DNA from 2 places in the Bacillus sp. CIS52 genome. Region 1 is predicted to be linked to the other one. Evidence: riboswitches for the same ligand, from Rfam matches in the RefSeq annotation. Region 1 holds a riboswitch; the other holds the start of a gene.
The links. A riboswitch is a leader RNA that binds a small molecule or an ion and turns the genes downstream of it on or off. The one in region 1 is predicted to bind glycine.
Positions count from the first base shown of each region.

Region 2: it holds a riboswitch for glycine, as region 1 does, so the genes downstream of both, ACH32G_RS05435 (amino acid permease) here and gcvT (glycine cleavage system aminomethyltransferase GcvT) in region 1, are expected to answer to the same signal.

Region 1 is NZ_JBIUFR010000002.1:475,437-486,703, reverse strand. Features, by position in the region: gene ACH32G_RS12430 (DUF1385 domain-containing protein) at 1-673, shown strand, start outside; gene ACH32G_RS12425 (SA1362 family protein) at 710-1,105, shown strand; gene ACH32G_RS12420 (patatin-like phospholipase family protein) at 1,102-1,977, opposite strand; gene mntR (transcriptional regulator MntR) at 2,091-2,519, opposite strand; gene ACH32G_RS12410 (lipoate--protein ligase family protein) at 2,619-3,455, opposite strand; gene ACH32G_RS12405 (rhodanese-like domain-containing protein) at 3,649-4,032, shown strand; gene gcvPB (aminomethyl-transferring glycine dehydrogenase subunit GcvPB) at 4,071-5,543, opposite strand; gene gcvPA (aminomethyl-transferring glycine dehydrogenase subunit GcvPA) at 5,536-6,882, opposite strand; gene gcvT (glycine cleavage system aminomethyltransferase GcvT) at 6,897-7,997, opposite strand; glycine riboswitch at 8,176-8,276, opposite strand; gene ACH32G_RS12385 (DEAD/DEAH box helicase) at 8,422-10,092, shown strand; gene ACH32G_RS12380 (YqhG family protein) at 10,114-10,908, shown strand; gene sinI (anti-repressor SinI) at 11,085-11,258, shown strand.
Region 2 is NZ_JBIUFR010000001.1:1,142,884-1,154,150, forward strand. Features, by position in the region: gene ACH32G_RS05415 (xanthine dehydrogenase family protein molybdopterin-binding subunit) at 1-802, shown strand, start outside; gene ACH32G_RS05420 (FAD binding domain-containing protein) at 789-1,631, shown strand; gene ACH32G_RS05425 ((2Fe-2S)-binding protein) at 1,624-2,088, shown strand; gene fbp (fructose-1,6-bisphosphatase) at 2,148-4,073, opposite strand; glycine riboswitch at 4,366-4,446, shown strand; gene ACH32G_RS05435 (amino acid permease) at 4,591-5,934, shown strand; gene ahpF (alkyl hydroperoxide reductase subunit F) at 6,409-7,938, opposite strand; gene ahpC (alkyl hydroperoxide reductase subunit C) at 7,952-8,515, opposite strand; gene ACH32G_RS05450 (VOC family protein) at 8,815-9,501, shown strand; gene ACH32G_RS05455 (RDD family protein) at 9,538-9,993, opposite strand; gene ACH32G_RS05460 (MFS transporter) at 10,063-11,229, opposite strand.

The DNA of each region.
Region 1 (11,267 bases):
ACAGGAAGATAAGAAGGGTTCGGGATTATCGATGTTTTTCAGCCTGGCGGTGATCGGCGTTCTATCGTTTTTGTTCAGCAAATTCGTTTTTACGCTCGTCCCGGTCTTTTTAGCTGAGCTTGTAAGGCCCGTTTTTTCCTCAGACGCAGCGCAGATCGGCATCGAAAGCCTGTTTAAGCTTATCCTGCTTCTCGGCTACATTTATTTTTTATCAATGACGCCGTTAATTAAAAGAGTGTTTCAATATCATGGAGCCGAACATAAGGTCATAAACTGTTATGAACAGAATTTACCAATTACGATAGAAAATGTTCAGAAACAGTCGCGGCTGCATTACCGATGCGGTTCAAGCTTTATCTTATTTACGATCATTGTCGGCATGTTTGTCTATTTACTCGTTCCGACAGATCCGCTTTGGGTGCGGATTTTAGACAGGATTGCGCTTATACCGGCCGTCCTCGGCATCTCCTTTGAAGTGCTCCAGCTGACGAACAGGGTTCGGCATATCCCCGTTTTGAAGGTGCTCGGTTATCCCGGCCTGTGGCTGCAGCTTTTAACGACAAAGGAACCGGAAGATGACCAAGTCGAGGTTGCCATAGAAAGCTTTAACGAGCTTCTCAGACTGGAAGACATTTCAGAACAGAGCGAAAAGCCGTCTCACAACGCAATCTGAACCGTTACCTGTTATTATTTTCGGAGGTGGGCAGTTATGAATCATCGTGTACAACCTTTTTTTGCTGTATTAATAGCGCTTGGCGCATTCGGTTTCATTTATGCGGCGGTCACAAACCCCGGACAGATGATCTCAAGAGCGATCACCGTCATTATCGCAGGCATCATTATTTATTTTATCGTGAGATCGGTCCTGAACCGCCGCGCCGGACGTGACGGAACCGCTTTCAGAAAAGCGGCCAAACAATCGCGGCTCCGAATGAAGGAGCAAAAAGCGAAACACCGCGCCGGCCACAGAGGGCGGGTCAGCCATTTGCGGAGCGTGCCGAGCAGCAGCAGACCGAAGCCGATGATTCTTAAGAAAAAAAGCCAGACCCAGCTTACCGTCATAGAAGGTAAAAAGAATAAAAAGAAAAACAGAGCGCTTTTTTAATAGCTCCATTGCTTCAAAAATTGCTCTGTTTTGCTTTTTCCTAGCTCAATGAGAGCTAGTTTTTTTTGCGGTGTGAGGTGAAACTCCGTCGCCATTACATGTTCCACCGGAATAAAAATAATATTCTGTTCGTACTTTGTCGCGATATGTCTGGCATCATGAGCGTCTTTCATCGTTTCAAACAAAGCGCCGAACAGCTCAAAAGCGTTCCGGATTGATTTCTTCGGACGCTCTTTTTCATTAGGTGAAAGCGAAATTCCGATGACCGGCCGCTTGCGCTCTTTTGAAAACAGCCAAATCGGAAAATTGCTTAACACGCCGCCGTCAACAACCGTTGAAATGCCTTTTTCGGTCTTCAGTTTAATCGGTTCAAAAAAATAAGGGATGCTGCAGCTCATTCTGACAGCTCTGGCAACCGGGAACACCTCCGGATTTAATCCGTAGCGGGGAAGGTCGTCGGGAAGCACGATCATCGTTCCGTTCGTCAGATCTGAAGCGATCAGACGGAGCGATCCTTTTTTCATATCGCCGAACGCGATGATGCCCTTCGCTTTTAATTTATCCGCAATCCACTTTTCCAGCACATCGCCTCTGTATAATCCGAGGCGCCAATATATCGACACCCACTGCAGGATTTTCAGCGGGAGGAATGAGCATCTCTGATCAAGCAATTGCCTTCCGTCGACATCATCGATGATCGCATGAACCTCTCTGCTCGTGTAGCCCGCAGCGATCAATGCGGCAATAATCGCGCCGGCGCTTGTTCCGGCGAGCCTTTCAAAGCGAAAGCCCTTTTCTTCCAGCGCTTCATAAGCGCCGGCAAGCGCCACCCCTTTTATTCCCCCGCCCGAAAATACGCCGTCAATCTGCATAGCGCGCCCTCTCCCTTCCATCCAAGGTGTATTATTATTTTAAGAAACGGCTTGGGGAAATAGACCAAAGAATGAAGACATTAAAAAAAGGGCGCCCTATTTGGGCCGCCCTTTTATTCACCGGGAGTTTCGGTTTTTTTCTGTACGGATTTCAATTCTTTTTTCCGGCGGTCGTCATCTTCAAAATACTGAACGAGATCGCCGATGCGGTCAATGCTGTTCCAGCTCAGATGATGTTCGATTCCTTCTACATCATTGTAAATCTTCTCTTCATCAACACCAATGATTCGTAAAAACTGCTCAAGCAATTCGTGTCTGTATACGAGCCGTTTGCCGATCTTTTTGCCTTTTGACGTCAATACGAGCCCGCGATATTTTTCATAAATCAAATACTCGTCTTTATCTAGTTTTTGAACCATTTTCGTTACAGAGGAGGGATGGACTGCCAAAGCTTCCGCGATATCAGAAACCCGCGCATATCCTTTTTCTTCTATCAGCATATAAATCTGTTCAATATAATCTTCCATACTTGGTGTTGTCATCGTACCCCTCCCAAAAAGCACCTTAACTTAATAAACCATTACAAGTTTACACTAACGGTTATGAAAAAACAAGGATGCTTCCGGCCTGTCAAGCCTTAATCAGCGCTTATAATTCCATTCGTCAGACGCGTATTTCGTCTCGGCCAGCTCATTGACAAACGCAAGCTCTTCAGGAGTGAGCGTGTAAGGTTCAAGATGAATGTTCAGGCCTTCCTCAAAACCGGCTTTAAAAGCGGTTCTGGCTTCATCCATCGTCACCGGTTTTTGGGCTAAGGCGTTGATGGCTACCGCTTTGTTTTTGAAATTCCGCTGCATGCGCTCACGGACTCTGTCGCTCGGATATAAAAACAGATCAAACAGCTTGTCCTCATCAATGTCAAGCAGGATGGAGCCGTGCTGAAGAATAACGCCTTTTTGGCGTGTCTGGGCGCTTCCCGCAACTTTGCGTCCTTCGACGACCAGCTCATACCACGAAGGCGCATCAAAGCAAACGGACGAGCGCGGATTTTTCAGGCTTTCTTTTTCTTTCTCCGTGCGCGGAATCGCAAAGCAGGCATCAAGCCCAAGGTTTCTGAATCCCTGCAGAATGCCTTCTGAAATGACCCGGTACGCCTCTGTCACCGTGGCCGGCATTTCCGGGTGATCCTCTGAAACGATGACGCTGTATGTCAATTCTTTATCATGCAGAACACCCCGTCCGCCTGTCGGTCTTCTGACAAACCCGAGACCGTGTTTATGTACTGCGTCAAAGTTAATTTCCTTCTTAATATTTTGAAAATATCCGACAGACAATGTTGCCGGATTCCACCCGTAAAAACGGATCACCGGGGGAATTTTCTTTTGGCTGTGCCAATATAAAAGCGCTTCATCCAGCGCCATGTTAAATGCCGGGCTTTCGTTCCCTGAGTCAATAAACCGCCATGTTTCTTTTTCCATACATTGAACCCTTCTTTATCGTTTTAATAAAATCAGTTTATCAAACTGCCGTGAAAATGAAAAATATTTCGTTTCATTAAGGATGACAATCGCTTCATGCTTTACTATAATAGTATTTGTCCCAAAACGTCCGGTGAGCCTTGTTTTCAGGAAGCAGGGTTTTGATTTTATAAGCTAAAGGAGTAGAATCGCATTGTCTAATATGATTGCTTTAATTATTGTTGCGGCGTTTATCGTTTATATGATCGTGTCGTATTTTTACCAACAGCGTTTAATGAAAACACTTACGGAAGAGGAATTCCGCGCGGGCTACAGAAAAGCGCAGCTGATTGACGTCCGTGAACCGAATGAATTTGAAGGCGGCCATATTCTCGGCGCGCGCAACATTCCGCTTTCACAGCTGAAACAGCGCAAAAGCGAAATCCGTCCTGATAAACCCGTTTATCTGTACTGCCAAAACAATGTCCGCAGCGGCCGCGCGGCACAGACGCTCCGCAAACACGGCTGCAAGGATATTTACAACCTGAAAGGCGGATTTAAAAAATGGGGCGGAAAAATTAAAGCAAAGAACCAATAATGAAAAAGAGCTTTCCGTTTATACGGAAGCTCTTTTTTTTACACCCCTTCAGATGTATGTTCGTATTTTAAAACCGGCTTTCTTGCGGCCTTGGTTTCATCCATTCTTTTGACTACCGTGGTATGCGGCGCCTCCTGAACGATTTCAGGCGATTCCTCCGCCTCCCGCGCAATTTGAATCATCGCATCTATAAACGCATCAAGCGTTTCCTTGGATTCCGTTTCCGTCGGTTCGATCATGATGCTTTCTTCAACATTTAGCGGGAAATACACAGTCGGCGGGTGATAACCGAAATCTAAAAGCCGTTTAGCGATATCAAGCGTTCTTACGCCGAGCTTTTTCTGCCTTCTTCCCGATAACACAAATTCATGCTTGCAATGACGATCATACGGGAGATCATAATAAGGCGCGAGTCTTCTCATCATATAATTTGCATTTAAAACCGCGTTTTCGGTCACTGCTTTTAAGCCGTCAGGCCCCATAGAACGGATATACGTGTAGGCTCTGACATTAATGCCGAAGTTGCCGTAATAAGGCTTTACGCGCCCGATCGATTGCGGGCGGTCATCGTCAAAAGTCAAACGGCCCTCTTTTTTCGTGAGAACGGGTTTCGGCAGATACGGAATGAATTCTTTTTTTACTCCGACCGGCCCCGAACCCGGTCCTCCCCCGCCGTGCGGCCCGGTAAATGTTTTATGCAGATTAAGGTGAACGACGTCAAACCCCATATCTCCCGGTCTTGCTTTACTTAAAACGGCATTTAAATTCGCTCCGTCATAGTAAAGTTTTCCGCCGGCCTGATGGACGATTTCAGCCATTTCCGTAATGTTTTCCTCAAATAATCCGAGGGTGTTCGGATTCGTCAGCATCAGCGCCGCTGTTTCTTCATTTACCGCTCTTTTCAGATCTTCAATGTCAACCAGTCCGTGTTCATTCGACTTGACGGTAATCGTTTCAAAACCGGCGACCGTAGCGGATGCCGGATTCGTGCCGTGAGCTGAATCAGGGACAATGACCTTCGTCCGTCCGAAGTCCCCGCGCGCTTCATGATAGGCGCGGATCATCATCAGGCCGGTCCATTCGCCGTGAGCGCCCGCGGCAGGCTGCAGCGTCACCTCGTCCATGCCGGTAATTTCCTCCAAATGTCCGCTTAAATCGTATAAAAGCTCAAGCGCCCCCTGAACCGTGTCCTCGTCCTGAAGCGGGTGAATGGCGGAAAAGCCAGGGAACCGGGCAATTTTTTCATTTAATTTCGGATTGTATTTCATCGTACAGGAGCCGAGCGGATAAAAACCTGAATCAACTCCGTGGTTTCTTCTGGAAAGAGCGGTATAATGCCGCATAATATCAAGCTCTGATACTTCCGGCAGCTTTGCGTCTTCATCGCGGATGTAGTCACCGGGAAGAAGGCTTTCAAGCTCTGTTTCCGGCACATCAAGCTCCGGAAGGCTGTAACCGATACGCCCTTCGCGGGACATTTCAAAAATAAGCGCCTGATCTTGATTATTCATGTTGATCCCCCAATCCCGCAATAAGCGAATCGATCTCTTCTTTTGTTCTCAGCTCTGTGACGGCAATGAGCATATGCTGATTCAATTCCGGATACGCAAGGCCTAAGTCATATCCGCCGATGATGCCGTCATTGAGGAGCCGCCGGTTTGCTTCCTTGACGGGGAGGTTCAGCCTGACGGCAAATTCATTAAACATCGGGCCGTCGAATGCTACGTGCAAGCCGGCTTTTTTCGCTTGGCGTCTCGCGTAATCGGCTTTCAGTATATTTTGGCGGGCCATGTCTTTGACGCCGTTTTTTCCGAGCGCCGTCATCGCGACTGAAGCTGCTAACGCATTCAGCGCCTGGTTTGAGCAGATGTTAGAGGTGGCTTTGTCTCTTCTGATATGCTGCTCGCGCGCCTGAAGGGTGAGAACAAAACCTCTCCGCCCGTTTTCATCCTCCGTTTGGCCGACAAGCCGGCCCGGCACCTTTCTCATCAGTTTTTTCGTTACTGCAAAATAGCCGCAGTGCGGGCCGCCGAACGCCGCAGGTATGCCGAAAGGCTGCGCGTCCCCGACGACGATATCAGCTCCGTATGCTCCGGGCGGAGTCAAAATACCGAGGGCGAGCGGGTTAGAAGAAACAATCAGCTGGCTGTTCCCTTTATGTGCGAGCGGCTCAATGTCCTTTAACGGCTCAATTTGTCCGAAGAAGTTCGGATACTGAACGATCACGGCGGCCGTCTCATCACAAACGGCATGTTCCAATGCTTCAAGATCTGTGACGCCGTTTTTCGCGGGCACCTCTACAACCTCAATATATTGGCCCTTTGCGTATGTTTTCAGAACATCCCGTGATTCCGGATGAACGGCTGCGGAAATGACGATTTTTTTCTTTTTCGTATGTCCCGATGCAAGCATCGCCGCTTCTGCCAGCGCCGTTCCCCCGTCGTACATGGAGGAGTTTGCAATATCCATACCTGTTAACTCGCAAATCATCGTTTGAAATTCAAAAATCGCCTGCAGCTCTCCTTGTGAAATTTCAGGCTGGTAAGGCGTATATGCCGTGTAGAACTCTGACCGGGAAATCACATGATCGACGATAACCGGCTGATAGTGATCGTACACTCCTGCCCCCAGAAAAGATGCATATGTAACAGCGTCCTTATTTTTCGCCGCAAGCTTTGTCAGCTCTCTCGTCAGCTCTGTTTCTGATTTTGCTTTTTTAATTTGGTAGTCTTTTTGAAACCTCACATCTTCCGGAATATCGGCAAACAGTTCATCAATTGAATCTGCGCCGATGGCTTTCAGCATTTCTTTTTTATCCTGTTCTGTCGCGGGCAAATATCGATGCTTCATATGACTCTCCTTTTTCAGCTCTGTTTTGGGCGTTTATAAAACGGCGTGCGGACAATCTTTGCTTTTACCGTTTTTTTGCGGATTTCCACTTCGACTTCCGTTCCAATTCCACTGAATTCCGTTTTGATTAAGGCAAGGCCGATATTTTTCTTTAACGTCGGGGATTGTGTGCCTGTCGTGACTTCCCCGATCAGGGCACCGTCTTTTTTCACGGCGTATCCGTGTCTCGGAATCCCCTTTTCAATCATCTCAAGCCCGACCAGCTTACGCGGAGCTCCTTTTTCTTTCTGTTCACTCAATACAGACTTCCCAAAAAAATCAGAATCTTTCTTGTGTTTTACGGCAAATCCGATCCCGGCTTCAATCGGTGTAATGTCTTTCGTCAATTCCTGACCGTATAAAGCGAGCTTCGCTTCAAATCTCAGCGTATCACGCGCGCCGAGGCCGCACGGAACGATTCCTTCATTCTCTCCCGCTGTAAGAATCTCCTTAAATAGATGCACCGCATCTTCATTTCGGCAATAGAGTTCAAACCCGTCTTCACCGGTATAGCCTGTTCTTGAAAGCAGAACTTGGCGGCCGGCAACGTCCGCTCCATCAATAAACGTAAACGGTTTTAAGGAAGACAAATCACGTTCAGTCAGCTTCGCAAGAACCGCCTGAGCATTCGGCCCCTGAACGGCTAGCAGTGAAATCCCGTCAGACTGATTCATCAGCGTGACATCCCCTTCCGCGTGTTCTGTCAGCCAAGCGATGTCTTTTTCAATATTGGACGCGTTAATCACAAGCAGATAGCAGCTCTCGCTTTTCTGATAGATCAGCAAATCATCGACCGTACCGCCGTCAGGATAACACATGGCGGTATAGAGGGCGCTTCCCGGATTTAAATCGGCAACGTCATTTGTCATCATTTTTTGCAGAAAAGACAGGGCGTCTTTACCGGAGACTTCGACTTCTCCCATATGGGATACATCAAACAGACCCGCCTTTGTGCGGACGGCTTCATGCTCCTCTTTAATAGAAGAAAATTGAACCGGCAGCTCCCATCCTCCAAAATCAATCGTTTTTCCGCCGTATTCTTTATACACGTCATAAAGCGGTGTTCGTTTCAGCATCATCTTCCCCCTTCAGTCATTGGCGCATTGTAAAGACATATAAAAAAGGACAGAGAAACACCTCATGAAAATGAAGGTTTCTCTGTCCCGGCACCTGAAAGTTTACTTTATGAAAACATCATAAAGACGTCCCCTTTGGTGGTCTGCTGCTTCAAATCGCAGACACTCTCCAGAGTTGCGTCGAGCAAGAGTTCTTTTGCCTGAGAGATTCACTCCGCAGTTTGCTCCTTCGGCGCCCGGATGCACATTTTTCGTCCGAGTCTCTCCCCTTGCTGTCATTCGCTCATATTTACCAATTGTTATGGACATACTAAAGCAATATCTTTTAGTGAAATGATTACTTATATCCTACCACCCTCACTTACGTCCGGCAACAAAAATGATGATAAATCAGTTTTTTAAAAGAAAGGCGGTTTTGTTACATATGACAGCAGAGATCATATTTGATGCAAACTGGCCGGGAGAGTTTTCTGAGCGGCTGAAAACCGACGGCCCCTGGTCAAATTGGGAGATGTACAAACTGTCGGCTGAAGTCCAGCAGACCCTTGCCATTCCTGAATTCGAAGGGTTAAGGGCTCCTTTATACCTGCCTGATTTCACTCCGCTTCCCCATCAGCTTGAAGTCGCGCAGAAAGTCGTTGAAAAAATGAACGGCAAAGCGATTTTGGCTGATGAAGTGGGGCTCGGAAAAACGGTCGAAGCGGGACTGATTTTAAAAGAATACATGATTCGCGGGCTGGCCAAAAAAATCCTGATTCTTGTGCCGGCATCACTCGTGTCCCAGTGGGTGAAAGAGCTTCAGGAGAAGTTTTTAATACCCGCTGTTGAACAGAAAAAAAGCTATGTGTGGGAACAGTGCGATATCGTCGTTTCTTCTATTGATACGGCCAAGCGTTCGCCTCACAAGGAGATTGTGCTTTCGATTCCGTATGATCTCGTCATTATTGACGAAGCGCATAAGCTCAAAAACAGCAAAACGAAAAATTATGAATTTGCGAGAAGTCTTGTGAAGAAATACTGCCTGCTTCTGACGGCGACTCCGATTCAAAACCGGATCGAAGAAATTTTCAATTTAGTGTCACTGTTAAAACCCGGCCACTTAGGAAATGAAAGCGGATTTCAAGAAACGTTCAATCAAAAGGACGGGATTGACGCTCATGAGCATTTGAAAGAGCTCGTCAATAAAGTGATGATCCGCAACACACGGAGCGACACAGGGCTTACATGGACGAAGCGACACGTGGAAACAGTGCCGATCACCTTTTCACCGACGGAACAGGCGCTCTACGATGACATTAACGCACTGAAAAACGGCACAGAAAAGCCCGCAAGCGCATTTTCCATTATGACGCTGCAACGGGAGTGCTGTTCAAGCAGGGAAGCCGTGTATATGACGCTTAAAAAAATGCTTGATCAAAAAGACAAACAAGCGCCCGCTTTCGATGAACAGACGATCGCCAATTTAATGGACCGCATCAATCAAGTCACGCAAAACTCAAAAGCGATTCAAGTTGTTGACTTAATTAAAAAGATTAATGACAAGGTCATTATTTTTACTGAGTATCGGGCGACACAGATTTATCTACAATGGTTCCTCCAGCAGAACGGCATAAGCTCCGTTCCGTTCAGAGGCGGATTTAAGCGCGGGAAAAAAGACTGGATGAAGGATCTCTTCCGCGGCAAAGTGCAGGTCCTGATCGCTACAGAAGCCGGAGGGGAAGGGATCAACCTGCAATTTTGCAACCATATTATCAACTATGACCTTCCGTGGAACCCGATGCGGCTTGAACAAAGAATCGGAAGGATTCACAGACTCGGTCAGGAAAGAGATGTCCACATCTACAATATGGCGACAAAACATACGGTGGAAGAGCATATCTTAAAACTCTTGTATGACAAAATTCATTTATTTGAAAATGTCGTCGGAGAACTAGATGACATTTTAACAAAAATCAAAGTGAGCAATTTTGAAGATCATTTACATGATATTTTATGCCACTCGCTGACAGAGGAAGAAATGCGGATCAAAATGGACAACCTTACCTCTTTCTTATCGTATGGTACGGAAAAACCCGCCAGAAAAAAAGGCTCTTAATCTAAAAGGAGGAAGCGCGACATGAGACAGCAGGAAGTTCACCAATTTTTACTGCGCTTTTTTGAAGCGAACCACTGCCCGATTACTGAACACGGGCCGGGTTTTATGACGGTTCAGTTGACGGTCGAGATGGACAAACAAATTATGAACCGCCCGTTTTATTGGCATTGGCGTGAAAAAACGGGCGGCGAACCGAACCCGATGAAGATTACGTTCATCACTGATAAAGAAACGGCTCCGGAGGATATGGACGGCGAGTTTATTTACTTTGGAGCCCCGCGCCTCTTTCAAATCTTTCAAGCAGTTAAACAAAATGGGAGATTTACAAGAATATATGAGAAAATTGTATCAGCCGGAGCCAGAGTGCCGCTTCAGCCCTGGCTTGGATTAAATGTAGTGATTTCATACCAATCCGACATGAAAAAAGACAGACTTTTGTCTTTAGGCCTGCATCTTGTTTCTGGAACAATCGTTGAGGGATTTCAGCAGAAGCTTGCACCTCTGCCGATGACATCACAAATATCAGACTATTGCTTTACCATATCGCCGATGATTAAGCCGGAAAGCGGAATTAAAAGGATGGAGCATTACTTAAAAGACGCTGCCGCCAAAGAGCCGTCAGACTGGGCCGACAGCGCGATCGCCAGATGGAAAAAGGACCTCAGGCTGCTCGATCAGTTTTATGAGCAGACAGAAGAAAAACCTGAGGAATACCATTTGGAAAAACAAGCGCTGAAAGCCTTATATCAGCCGAAAATTCATATTCAGATTGAAAACGGCGGTTTATTTTTCCTGCAAAGTAATTTTTCTGGATAAGCGTTATCCATTCGACACCTTTCCCGTTTTTTCTGGAAATTCTATATTATAATAAAAGTATATAGAAAAAATTTCTGGCGTTTCGCATGCGATGAATCACTTCCAGACATGTAAAGATAAGGTCATGGGCGGATTGGCTGAAATACATAAACAAGTATTTTAGGAGGAGAAAATGCATGAAAAATGCAAAAATGGAATTTTCGCAATTAGATAAGGAATGGGTTGAGCTGATATTAGAAGCTCAAAAAGCAAATATCAGCCTGGAAGAAATACGCAAATACCTGCATTCGCATAAAAAGTCTTCTCAACATATCCAGGCCGCCAGAAGTCATACCGTAAATCCTTTCTGAATGTGCTAT
Region 2 (11,267 bases), on a different contig from region 1:
TGTAGACACCCAAACAACGCCCGAGCATTGGAAAACCGTCGGGAGCAGAGGGACGTTAATGGCCGGAAGAGCCGTACTGAATGCAGCGGAAGAAGCCATTCGAAAGCTTAAGGAAGTGGCATCATGCGTGTTGCGGGTTCCTGTCGAGGAATTGGAAGTGGCAGACGGAAAAGTTTATTTTATAGATTATCCTGCTGTACATGTTGACATAAAAGACATTGCTTACGGATATACGTTTCCAAATGGAAATACCATTGGCGGCCAAATCATTGCGAGCGGCCATTACACATTAACCCGGATGACGAATTTAGACAGGGAAACGGGAAGAGGAAAGCCGGGACCCGAGTGGGCTGTAGGTGCGCAGGGAATTGAAGTTGAGTTGGATAAGCGGGATTATACGTATCGGATCACAAAAGCCTATTCTGTTGTAGATATAGGAACTGTACTGAATGAAAAAGCTGCAAGGGGTCAAGTGATGGGAGGGATGAGTATGGGAATCGCATTTGGAGGAAGAGAAACCTTTGTATTTGATCCGTATGGCAGAGTATTAAATCCTCAACTCAGAACATACAGACCCCTTCACTATGGAGAGCAGCCTGAATATATTATTGAATTTGTTGAAACCCCGCATGTGATTGCGCCTTATGGAGCGCGCGGCGGCGGGGAACACGGACTGTTGGGGATGCCTGCAGCATTGGGAAATTGCCTTTCCGCCGCTTTAGGAGTCCAATTGAATCAACTTCCTCTCATTCCCGAACAATTATGGAGGACGCAAATGGGGTGGAAAGATGATACCGTTTGATTTCGACTATTTTAAGCCGAAGACCATACAAGAAACAACCCGTCTGTTTCACTCGCTTGCGGCTGAAAAGAAAACTCCAATGTATTTTTCCGGCGGCACGGAAATTATCACGTTAGGAAGGCTGAATATCGTCTATACGGATGCAGTGATAGATATGAACGCACTTCCGGGATTTCACGCCATCCGTTTTTATGAACATGATCTGGTGATCGGAGCGGGCGTGTCATTAACGAAACTGGAGGAAGAAAATCCATTTCCGCTATTAAGTAAAACAGTAAGTGAAATTGCGGATCGGACGTCTCGAAATAAAATCAGCCTGGGCGGAAACATTTGCGGGGGCATCTATTACCGTGAGGCCGTGCTGCCGCTGCTGATTTCTGATAGTTTGCTAGGGATTGCAGGGAGAGCGGGGATTCATTACCGTCCCATAAATAAAGTATTTAACAAGGAAATACAGTTGCGAAAAGGAGATTTTTTATTTCATATCGTTGTCGATCGAGCGTATGTTGACTTGCCGTTTGTCAGTATCAAAAGAAGACAGCAGTGGAATGTCGGATATCCATTGGTGACAGTCTGTGCGCTGAAAAAAGATGATGAGATCAGAATGGCCTTCAGCGGCGTATGTCCATTTCCTTTTCGTTCTGCTGAAATGGAGGCTGTGCTTAACGATAAAAGCGGCACAGCAGAAGATAGAGTCCGCAGGTCTTTACAGTATGTACCTAAACCCGTTCTTGATGATGCAGAAGGCTCAAGTGAATATCGGTTATTTGTCTTGCAGCATACAATCTTAGATGCCTTACAAGAATTAGAAGGAGGTTCTCATGTCTGATCCTATTACGTTGAAAGTAAATGGCGAAGAAAGACAGATGACTGTCAGACCGGCCGATACTTTGTTATTTGCTCTCCGTCTTCGTCTCGGATTAACCGGTTCAAAGCCGGGCTGCTTAAATGGGGATTGCGGCGCCTGTACGGTATTAACGGACGGGATACCGATGAAATCTTGCTTAATGCTTGCGGCAGAAGGGGAAGGAAAAGACATTACGACAATTGAAGGACTTATCAATACACCGATTCAAAAGGCTTTTATTGAAAAATTTGCGTTTCAATGCGGATATTGCACATCTGGTTTTATCATGAATTGTCATGCTTTAGTGAATACTGAGCCGAATGCAAGTGATGAAACGATTAAAAATTGGCTGGAGTCCAATATTTGCAGATGTACGGGTTATAAGGAGATTGAAGAAGCGGTTAAATCGGTTTTACATACAGGGAAAGGGGATCATTAGCCGTTATTACGGGGAATCACAAAAAGAGCCCAGAGAATCATCCCTGAACTCCATATTCCTCAATTCATATACCGATACTCCCGCAGTTTCTCCAAAATCGCGACTTCTTTCATCAGTTCTTCACCGACATTCGTTTCTTTCACTTTCTTCCGCTCCAGCTCTTTGTCAACTAATCGTTTGACCGTTAAGACGTCGGTTCCGGTGCTCAGCACTTCGGCCTTGGAGTTAAAGTGTTTATGGGCGACGAGCTGCATGCCGTAGGAGTTGTATAAGAGCGTGTAGCCGGCGATGCCTGTTGTGGATTGGTAGGCTTTGGAGAAGCCGCCGTCGATAACGATCATTTTTCCGTTTGCCTTGATCGGATCTTCGCCTTCGATTTCTTTTACCGGTGTATGGCCGTTGATGATATGGCCATGATCCGGGTTGAGCCCGAATTCCTTCAGGATGTTTCGGCAGGCTGCCTCGTCTTCACGCAAATAGTAATACGGGTTTTTCTTTTCTTTATGCGTTTCCTTCTCTTTGATGAAATACCGCTCAAAGGTGGTCATGGCGCGTTTTCCGAAGAGGGAGGAATACTCGCCTGTCCATAAGTACCAGACCATGTCTGTCGCAAGGTCATCGGTTTCTTCCGGATGAGCAAACGCTTCCCGTAAGAACCGTTCAAATACATCGAGAAGCTCACGGCCCGCATAAGCTTTATCCTCTATCATCATCGTTTCCATATTGCCGTTTTCGTCAACAGGAATACAGCCGTGAATCAACAGGTTGCCGTTATATTTTAAATACAGGCTGCCTTTTTTCATCATAAAATTCATATGGCGGCCCAGCTTTTCGGAATTCTGGACAGAGAACAGCAGCTTGTCCATGACTTCTGCTTCTTCTTCTAATAGCTGATCGGGCTGTTTGGGATTCACCGTCGCAAAGCAGGTGTTTTCCAGTTGATACGTTTTTCCGTTCAGCGTGATTTCATTGCGGTCATAATCAATCTTTTCCAGTAACAGCCGTTCTTCCATATTAAAATTCGGCCGTCTCTTAATAATCGGGCTCTCAAGCTTGAATTGGATCATCGCGATCGCCTGATGGATTTTTGTGATTTGCTTAATCTCATCTTCCGGTCTGTTTTCGGTTGCTTTTGGGCGGAAAGCCGGGTTATCATCATAATATTTTTCGGCAAGGTTCAATAGCGGTCTCAGATTGATGCCGTAGACGTCTTCAATAATGTCCAGGTTGTCATAGCGGGCACAGATACGGATAATATTGGCCAGACATACTTTGGAACCGGCATAGGCGCCTATCCAGAGAACATCGTGATTCCCCCATTGAATATCCACTGAATGATAGTTGATCAGTTCTTCCATAATCCTGTCCGGCTGCGGTCCCCGGTCATAAATATCGCCGACAACATGCAGATGGTCGACTACCAATCGCTGCACGCTGTAAGCAAGCCCGGTGATCAGCTTATCAGCTTGGCCGAGCGCGATGATCTGTTCTATGATTTCGGAGTAATATTGTTCTTTGTTGGCGGATTGTTCTGTTTTGTACAGCAGCTCTTCGGAAATATAAGCAAATTGGGCAGGCAGCGCTTTGCGCAATTTAGAGCGGGTGTACTTGGAAGAACAATATGAAACGAGCTTAATCATCCGATGAATCGTTTCTTTATACCACTCGTTTAATGCCTCTTTCGTATCAAAGTCATGTTTGATCAGCTTCAGTTTGTCCTCCGGATAATAGACCAAAGCTGCCAGTTCATCAATTTCTCTATCGTAAATGACGCCGCTGAAAATATCGCGGATCTTCTCTTTGACTCTTCCTGAACCGTTCCGCAGCACGTGCTGGAATGCCTGATACTCTCCGTGCAGATCACTGACGAAATGCTCGGTTCCTTTCGGCAGGTTCAGTATCGCTTTCAGATTAATGATCTCTGTGACCACTTTTTCTTCACAATCGTATTTTTGTGCGAGCAGATCTAAATATTTGGTTTCCAATCTCGTCCATCCCCTTTTTATTTACGAGCCATTGCATGATAAGGTGAATTTAAAGTATGACATGATATTTAAATCATTAGACCTTATATGATAGTACCTCATAAGTCCTTTTTGAGACAAACAAAACAGAAAATGCGGCGCTTAAGGCATCAACATATACCTTCCGCAGACAGCTCATCACCCTATTGACAAATGATTAAACTTCCATTAAAATAAAAAGTTAGCTGATAGTTATTTCTATCGGAAACTTAATACGTAGCAGGCTATGATTGCTGTGGGTCGCACTACAGCAGGAGCGGCTTCTGGAGAGACCGCGGGTTTACCGCGGCGCCGAAGGGTTCACAATCTCAGGCAAAAGGACAGAAGAGTACCGAATATGTATTTGGCATGCTGTTGATTGTCAGCGGCGCAAATATAATTTGATATTCTTATGACCATGAGATTGGAGGGCATCCAATCTCTTTTTTTATTGGCTTTATTTTCTCGTCGTTCATCAAAAAGTAAGGAGGAGTCAGGTGTGGAACAGCGAGAGCTAAAGAGGGACTTGTCGAATCGGCACGTGCAGCTGATCGCCATTGGCGGCACGATCGGCACCGGATTGTTTTTAGGGTCCGGTAAGGCGATTCAGCTGGCGGGTCCTTCTATCATCTTTGCGTATTTTATTGTAGGTATTGCGCTTTTTTTCGTCATGAGGGCGCTGGGAGAACTGCTGTTATCTAAAGCGGGGTACCAATCATTAACGGATATTGCCGAGGCGTATTTAGGGCCGCGTGCGGCGTTTGTCACCGGCTGGACTTATTGGTTTTGCTGGATTATGACGGCTATGGCGGATGTGATCGCCGTCGGTGTATATGTGAAATATTGGTTTGACATTCCGCAGTGGGTTCCTGCACTAATCTGTTTGCTCATTTTATTAGGGCTTAATCTGTTAACGGTCAAGATTTTTGGAGAATTGGAGTTTTGGTTCGCCTTAATTAAGGTGATCACGATTCTCGCGTTAATTGTCATCGGTGTGGTTTTGCTGGTGATTGGGTTCAAAACGCATACCGGAACGGTTTCAGCGGCGAATCTGTGGGAGCACGGCGGCTTGTTTCCAAACGGGTTTTCAGGCTTTTTGCTGTCGTTCCAGATGGTGATCTTCGCCTATGTCGGTGTGGAATTAGTGGGTGTGTCGGCAGCGGAGACATCAAATCCGAAAAAAAACATTCCGTCCGCTATCAATAAAATTCCATTGCGTATTTTATTTTTCTACGTGGGGGCATTGATCATTCTTTTATGTATTAACCCTTGGACGCAGCTGAATGCGGCGGAAAGTCCTTTTGTGAAAACCTTCAGCTTAGTCGGCATTCCGGTGGCCGCGGGAATCATTAATTTTGTCGTATTAACGTCGGCCGCTTCTGCTTGTAACAGCGGGATGTTTTCTACAAGCCGGATTTTGTATAATTTAAGCAAAACGAAACAGGCGCCGGCAAGTTTCGCGAAGCTGAATAAAAACCATGTGCCGAGCAGCGCATTATGGGTATCGGTCATTGTGCTGTCAGCGGGCGCTCTTTTAAGCAAATTGATACCGGAAGAAGCGTTTGGCATCGTGACCACTATCAGCGCAATTTGTTTCATTTGGGTGTGGGGCGTGATTCTTGTCTGTCATATCAGATACAGGAAAACCCGTCCGGACTTACACGCAAGCTCGTCTTTCAAGGCGCCGTTCGCGCCGTTTATCAATTACGCCGTGCTGGCGCTGTTTGCCGCCATTCTGGTGATTATGCTGTTTGCGGATGCGACGCGCCCGGCTTTGCTGCTGACGCCGCTGTGGTTTATTGGACTGTTTCTTATCTATCGGGCGAGAGGGAGCAAGACATAAAGGTTATGAATGAAATGGTCATCAGAATTTCACGAAAAAGACAGCATACCGCTTGCAGTATGCTGTCTTTTTCTTTCGTTGACCAGGCGAATATAGGGCCTTAATAGCGAGCAAGCCTTATGTATAAATAGATTAGAGAGTCAACAACTAAAAAAGACTCGAATCATTTTGTTAAAAGAAAAAGTATGCCACCCAAAATAAAAATTAAAAAAAAGAAAATGGATGAGTCAGTAAAAGACTTTCTTTGCAATTCAAATAACCCCTTTCTAATTAAAGGAAAAAGTAATAGATATAAATGGGAATATATTTATTTTAACAAGGGTAATGTTAACATTACCCTTAAAATTCAAATGATATAGAAAGCAGGCGAAAAAGTGGGAGAAGCTGCAAAACGATGAGGAAAAGCATGTGTTGGCGGGGCAAACCCTAACTGATAACATAAAAAGCCGCCATTCGTATGGCGGCTTTTTTACATTAATTCCGGATCAAATAATCAAATGCGCCTAAAGCGGCAGTTGCACCTGATCCCATTGAAATAATGATTTGGTTGTACGGGCCGTCTGTGCAGTCCCCTGCGGCAAATAGGCCGGGAACGCTTGTCGCGCCGCTCTTATCGACGATGATTTCGCCGATGCGGTTGCGTTCGACGGTTTCGTCTAACCATTCTGTATTAGGCACAAGACCGATTTGGACGAATACACCTTGAAGTTCAACGTGTTTTTCTTCGCCAGTTTCACGGTCAACGAACGTAATGCCGTTTACGTTTTGGTCGCCTGTGATTTCTTTCGTTTGTGCATTTTTGTGCACAGTGACGTTTGGCAGGCTGTAAAGACGTTTTTGCAGGACTTCGTCTGCTTTCAGCTCCGGCGCGAACTCCAGCACAGTCACGTGATTGACGATACCTGCAAGGTCAATCGCCGCTTCGATTCCGGAGTTTCCGCCGCCGATAACGGCTACGTCTTTGCCTTCAAACAATGGTCCGTCACAGTGCGGGCAGTATGCAACACCTTTGTTCTTGAACTCTTGCTCACCAGGTACGTTGACATTGCGCCAGCGGGCACCTGTTGACAGGATCACTGTTTTACTTTTCAGTACAGCGCCGTTTTCAAGTTCAAGTTCGAAGAGGTCTTTTTTCTCAAGGCGTTTCGCGCGCTGAAGGTTCATGACGTCAATATCATAATCTTTCACGTGCTCTTCAAGGCTTGCAGCGAGCTTCGGTCCTTCAGTCGCTTTGACGCTGATGAAGTTTTCGATGCTCATGGTGTCGAGTACCTGGCCGCCGAAGCGTTCAGCGACGACACCAGTGCGGATGCCTTTACGCGCCGTGTAGATCGCCGCGCTTGCGCCGGCAGGTCCGCCGCCGACAACAAGAACGTCAAACGGCTCTTTGTCGGCAAACTCAGACGCATCTGCGCCGCTGCCCATTTTCGCGAGAATCTCTTCGATGGTCATACGGCCGCTTCCGAAAGATTCACCGTTTAAGAAAACAGTCGGAACAGCCATAATGTTTTTGCTTTCTACTTCTTCTTTGAATGCCGCGCCGTCAATCATTGTATGAGTGATATTCGGGTTGAGCACGCTCATCATGTTTAATGCTTGGACGACATCAGGGCAGTTGTGGCACGTCAGGCTGATATAAGACTCAAAGCGGTATTCTCCGCTGATGTTCTTAATCTGGTCAATGACCTTTTGATCAGCCTTAGGCGCTCTGCCGCTGACTTGAAGCAATGCCAGCACTAATGATGTGAATTCGTGGCCGAGAGGAACACCGGCGAATGTAACGCCTGTGTCTTCTCCGGTACGATTAACACTGAAGCTCGGTGTTCTGTTTAATTCAGTTTTTTCAACTGAAATTTTAGATGACATGGAAGCCAGTTCGTCAACGAGAGCCAGCATGTCCTTAGAAGTGTCATCATCACCGGCGCTTACTTTGAGAACAATGTCGTTCTCAATTAGCTGCATGTATTGATTTAATTGTGCTTTGATATTTGCATCAAGTACCAATTGAATGCACTCCTTAGATTTTACCTACCAAATCAAGGCTAGGTGTAAGTGTTTCGCCGCCTTCTTCCCATTTAGCCGGGCAGACTTCACCTGGGTTTTGACGAACGTATTGAGCTGCTTTTACTTTGTTTACAAGGTTGCTTGCGTCACGGCCGATACCGCCAGCATTGATTTCAACTGTTTGGATGACGCCATCAGGATCGATGATGAATGTTCCGCGGTCAGCAAGACCAGTTTCTTCGTCAAGAACGTCGAAGTTGCGGGAGATCGTTTGAGATGGGTCACCGATCATTGCGTAAGTGATTTTGCCGATTTTTTCAGAGCTGTCATGCCAGCCTTTGTGTACGAAGTGAGTATCTGTAGAAACAGAGTATACTTCAACGCCTAATTCTTTCAGTGCAGCGTATTGTCCTTGAAGGTCTTCAAGTTCAGTCGGGCAAACGAAAGAGAAATCTGCTGGGTAGAAGCAGAAAACGCTCCATTGACCTTTCAAATCTTCGTTTGTTACATCGATGAATTCACCGTTTTTGAAAGCTTTTGCTTCGAATGGCAGTACTTCTTTTCCGATTAAAGACATAATATCTTCCTCCTGAAATGTGATTTTAAAATATATTAAAAAGACAAAGCATTCACTTTATCTTTCAATAATAATTCTAATTATATATAGATTATTAAATAACATTTATTTTTTGTCAAGCTATATGAGGTATTATTTTCTGCTTTTTTTGCTTTAGACGTTAAAAATCGCTTGGTATAAGCGGTTTGGCGCTGTTTATCATGTTTAGCGCCGGGCGGAAGGGGGATTCTCAATTGGTGAAACGAAATAGTGGGAATCAACCCCTCTATATGGCAGTATAAACCAAAGGGGGTATGATCATGCAAATAAATAACATTACTTTGTACAGTTGTGCTTTAGAGGAGACGAAAGACTTCTACGTCAGGGTGTTGGGTTTTTCTTTAGCGGGTGAGTCCGATGATTCGTTTACAATCAAGGCGGGAGAAAGTGAATTGGAATTCAGGCGCGCCGATTCTCAATCTCATCCGGCGTATCATTTCGCGTTTAACATTCCGAATAATCGTTTTGATGAGGCGAAGGCGTGGATAAAGGATAAAGTCGTTTTTCAAACGGAAGATGGGGAGGATGAGGTGTATTTCTCTCATATACATGCGCGTTCCTTTTATTTCAAAGATCCGTCCAACAATCTGGCGGAATTCATCGCGAGAGACACATCTCCGGCAAGCGCGGAACGTTTTTCGGTTGAGTCCGTCCTGAATATCGGCGAGGTGAATCTGACGGCTGCCGAGGTGGTATCGACGGGGAAGGAGCTGCAGCGTTTCGGTATACCGGTGAGAGACGGCGCGCCTCTTAAGGAGAACGGGTTTCATTTTATGGGTGATTACAATGATGGGGCGTTTTTGCTTTTAGGGCGGAACGGGCGCCGCTGGATTTTTTCTGATCAGCATGCGGAGTTTCATCCGCTGTCTGTCATTGTGAACGGGACGATCCGCATTGAGGCTGACGGAAAAGGCGGCATTGACATCAAGCGGGCGCAGCCGTCATAAAAAAGTCCGGGCTCAAAAGGCCCGGACTTCAGGATATTATTTATAGACAACCCGGGTGCTGCACATGATGTCGTGCAGCGCTTTTTTCTCTCCGAAGGCACCCATAATGAAACCGATATAAAGAATGACCTTAGATATGATATAAGCGAAAGCGCGTCCGAAGGCCTGGCCGATGGAAACGCGTCCGCCATCTTCATTGACGACCTTAAGGCCGAGCAATGCTTTTCCCAGTGTCCCCTGCATCTTTGAGGCTGTGAGCAGGCTGAAATATAAGATGCTGATCACAAAAGAGCTCACAAGAATCGGGATAACGCCGAACACCAGAAAAGAGATGTTAAACTGATTTTCGGTCATGAAGGGGTCAGCCGCCGCAACGCCTGCCGCAAATAAAAAAGTGACTGCAAATTGAATGATAAAAATCGGAATTCCTATGATGATCTGATCAATGACGTAAGCCAGAAACCGAACCCAAAATCCTGCCGGTCTTTCCATGTATCTTTTTCTCTCCCTTGCTTTAATCTGCCATATTATACGTAATCATGCCGGATTTTGCAACGGAGCTTAAGCTTCTGCGAGCGGCCTCTTTCCCCATGCCAAGCGTCCCATGATCAGCCCGAAAGCCAGAAGGGCAAACATGATGCCGCACCACATCAGCTGATGGATTCCCAAATGTGAAATAAACCAGCCTCCCGCCGCCGTTCCGATGGTGATGCCGAGGTTGGAAAAGGAGACAAACAGGCTGTTGCCGAATTCGGGGGCCTCCTTTGCTTCCGCAGTAAGCCATGTCTGACTCACAATGAGACCGCCGGAATGAACGGCGCCCCATACGAAGACAAGGACGGCCATCGGTGCGAAAGACGTCCCAAACCCATATATGAGCAAGTAGGCGGCTGTATAAAGAAGCGGAAACAGGATGACGGTCTTTTTCATATTTTTGTATAACAAAGCGCCGAAGACGAAATTCCCGGCTATCATAATCACCCCGAAGCTCATCAGCATGAAGCTGACCCATGTGCCGTTCATATTGGACACCCGTCCGAGGTACTCCGCAAAATAGCTGTAGACAGAAAACATGGCCGCAAAGAGACAGGTAACGGCAGCGATATTAAGCCACAAGGCCGGTTTGCGAAGGATGCCGAGCTGGCTTCTGAAAGACATTTTTTCTGTGACCGGCATGGATGGCAAAAAGAGAAGAATGCCCATGAACGCGATGAGACTGACGATCGCGCCGAATAGGAAGGCTGATTCAAGGGAGAGACGCTCAGCCAGATAGGATGTGAAAGGGACGCCGAACGCAAAGCCGGCGGTGATGCCTGAAAAGACTTTCGTTACGGCTTTTCCGGATTGGCCGGCGGGAACAAGGCGGGCCGCGGCCGCAAGCGCTACAGAAAAGAACACGGGGTGGCATAAAGCCGGAATGATTCGAAACGCAAGCATGACACTGAAATGCGCCGTATACGCGTAGACCGCATTAGAAACGGCAAACATCAGCACCGCCAAAAGCAGAATGTATTTCCGGTTTATACCTGAGGCAAGCAAGGTCAAAAACGGCCCCGACACAGCGACGATGAATGCGAAAATACTGACAAGCCACCCCGCTTTTGAAGCGGCCATTTGAAATCTGTCCGCCACTTGCGGAAGAACGCCGATAATGCCCATCTCGGTCGTAATAATCCCGAAAACCCCTAGTGCCAAAAATAGAATGAAGATGGAACTGCTTTTTTTCATTGTTATGTATGCCTCCTTTTTACAACTACATATACAGA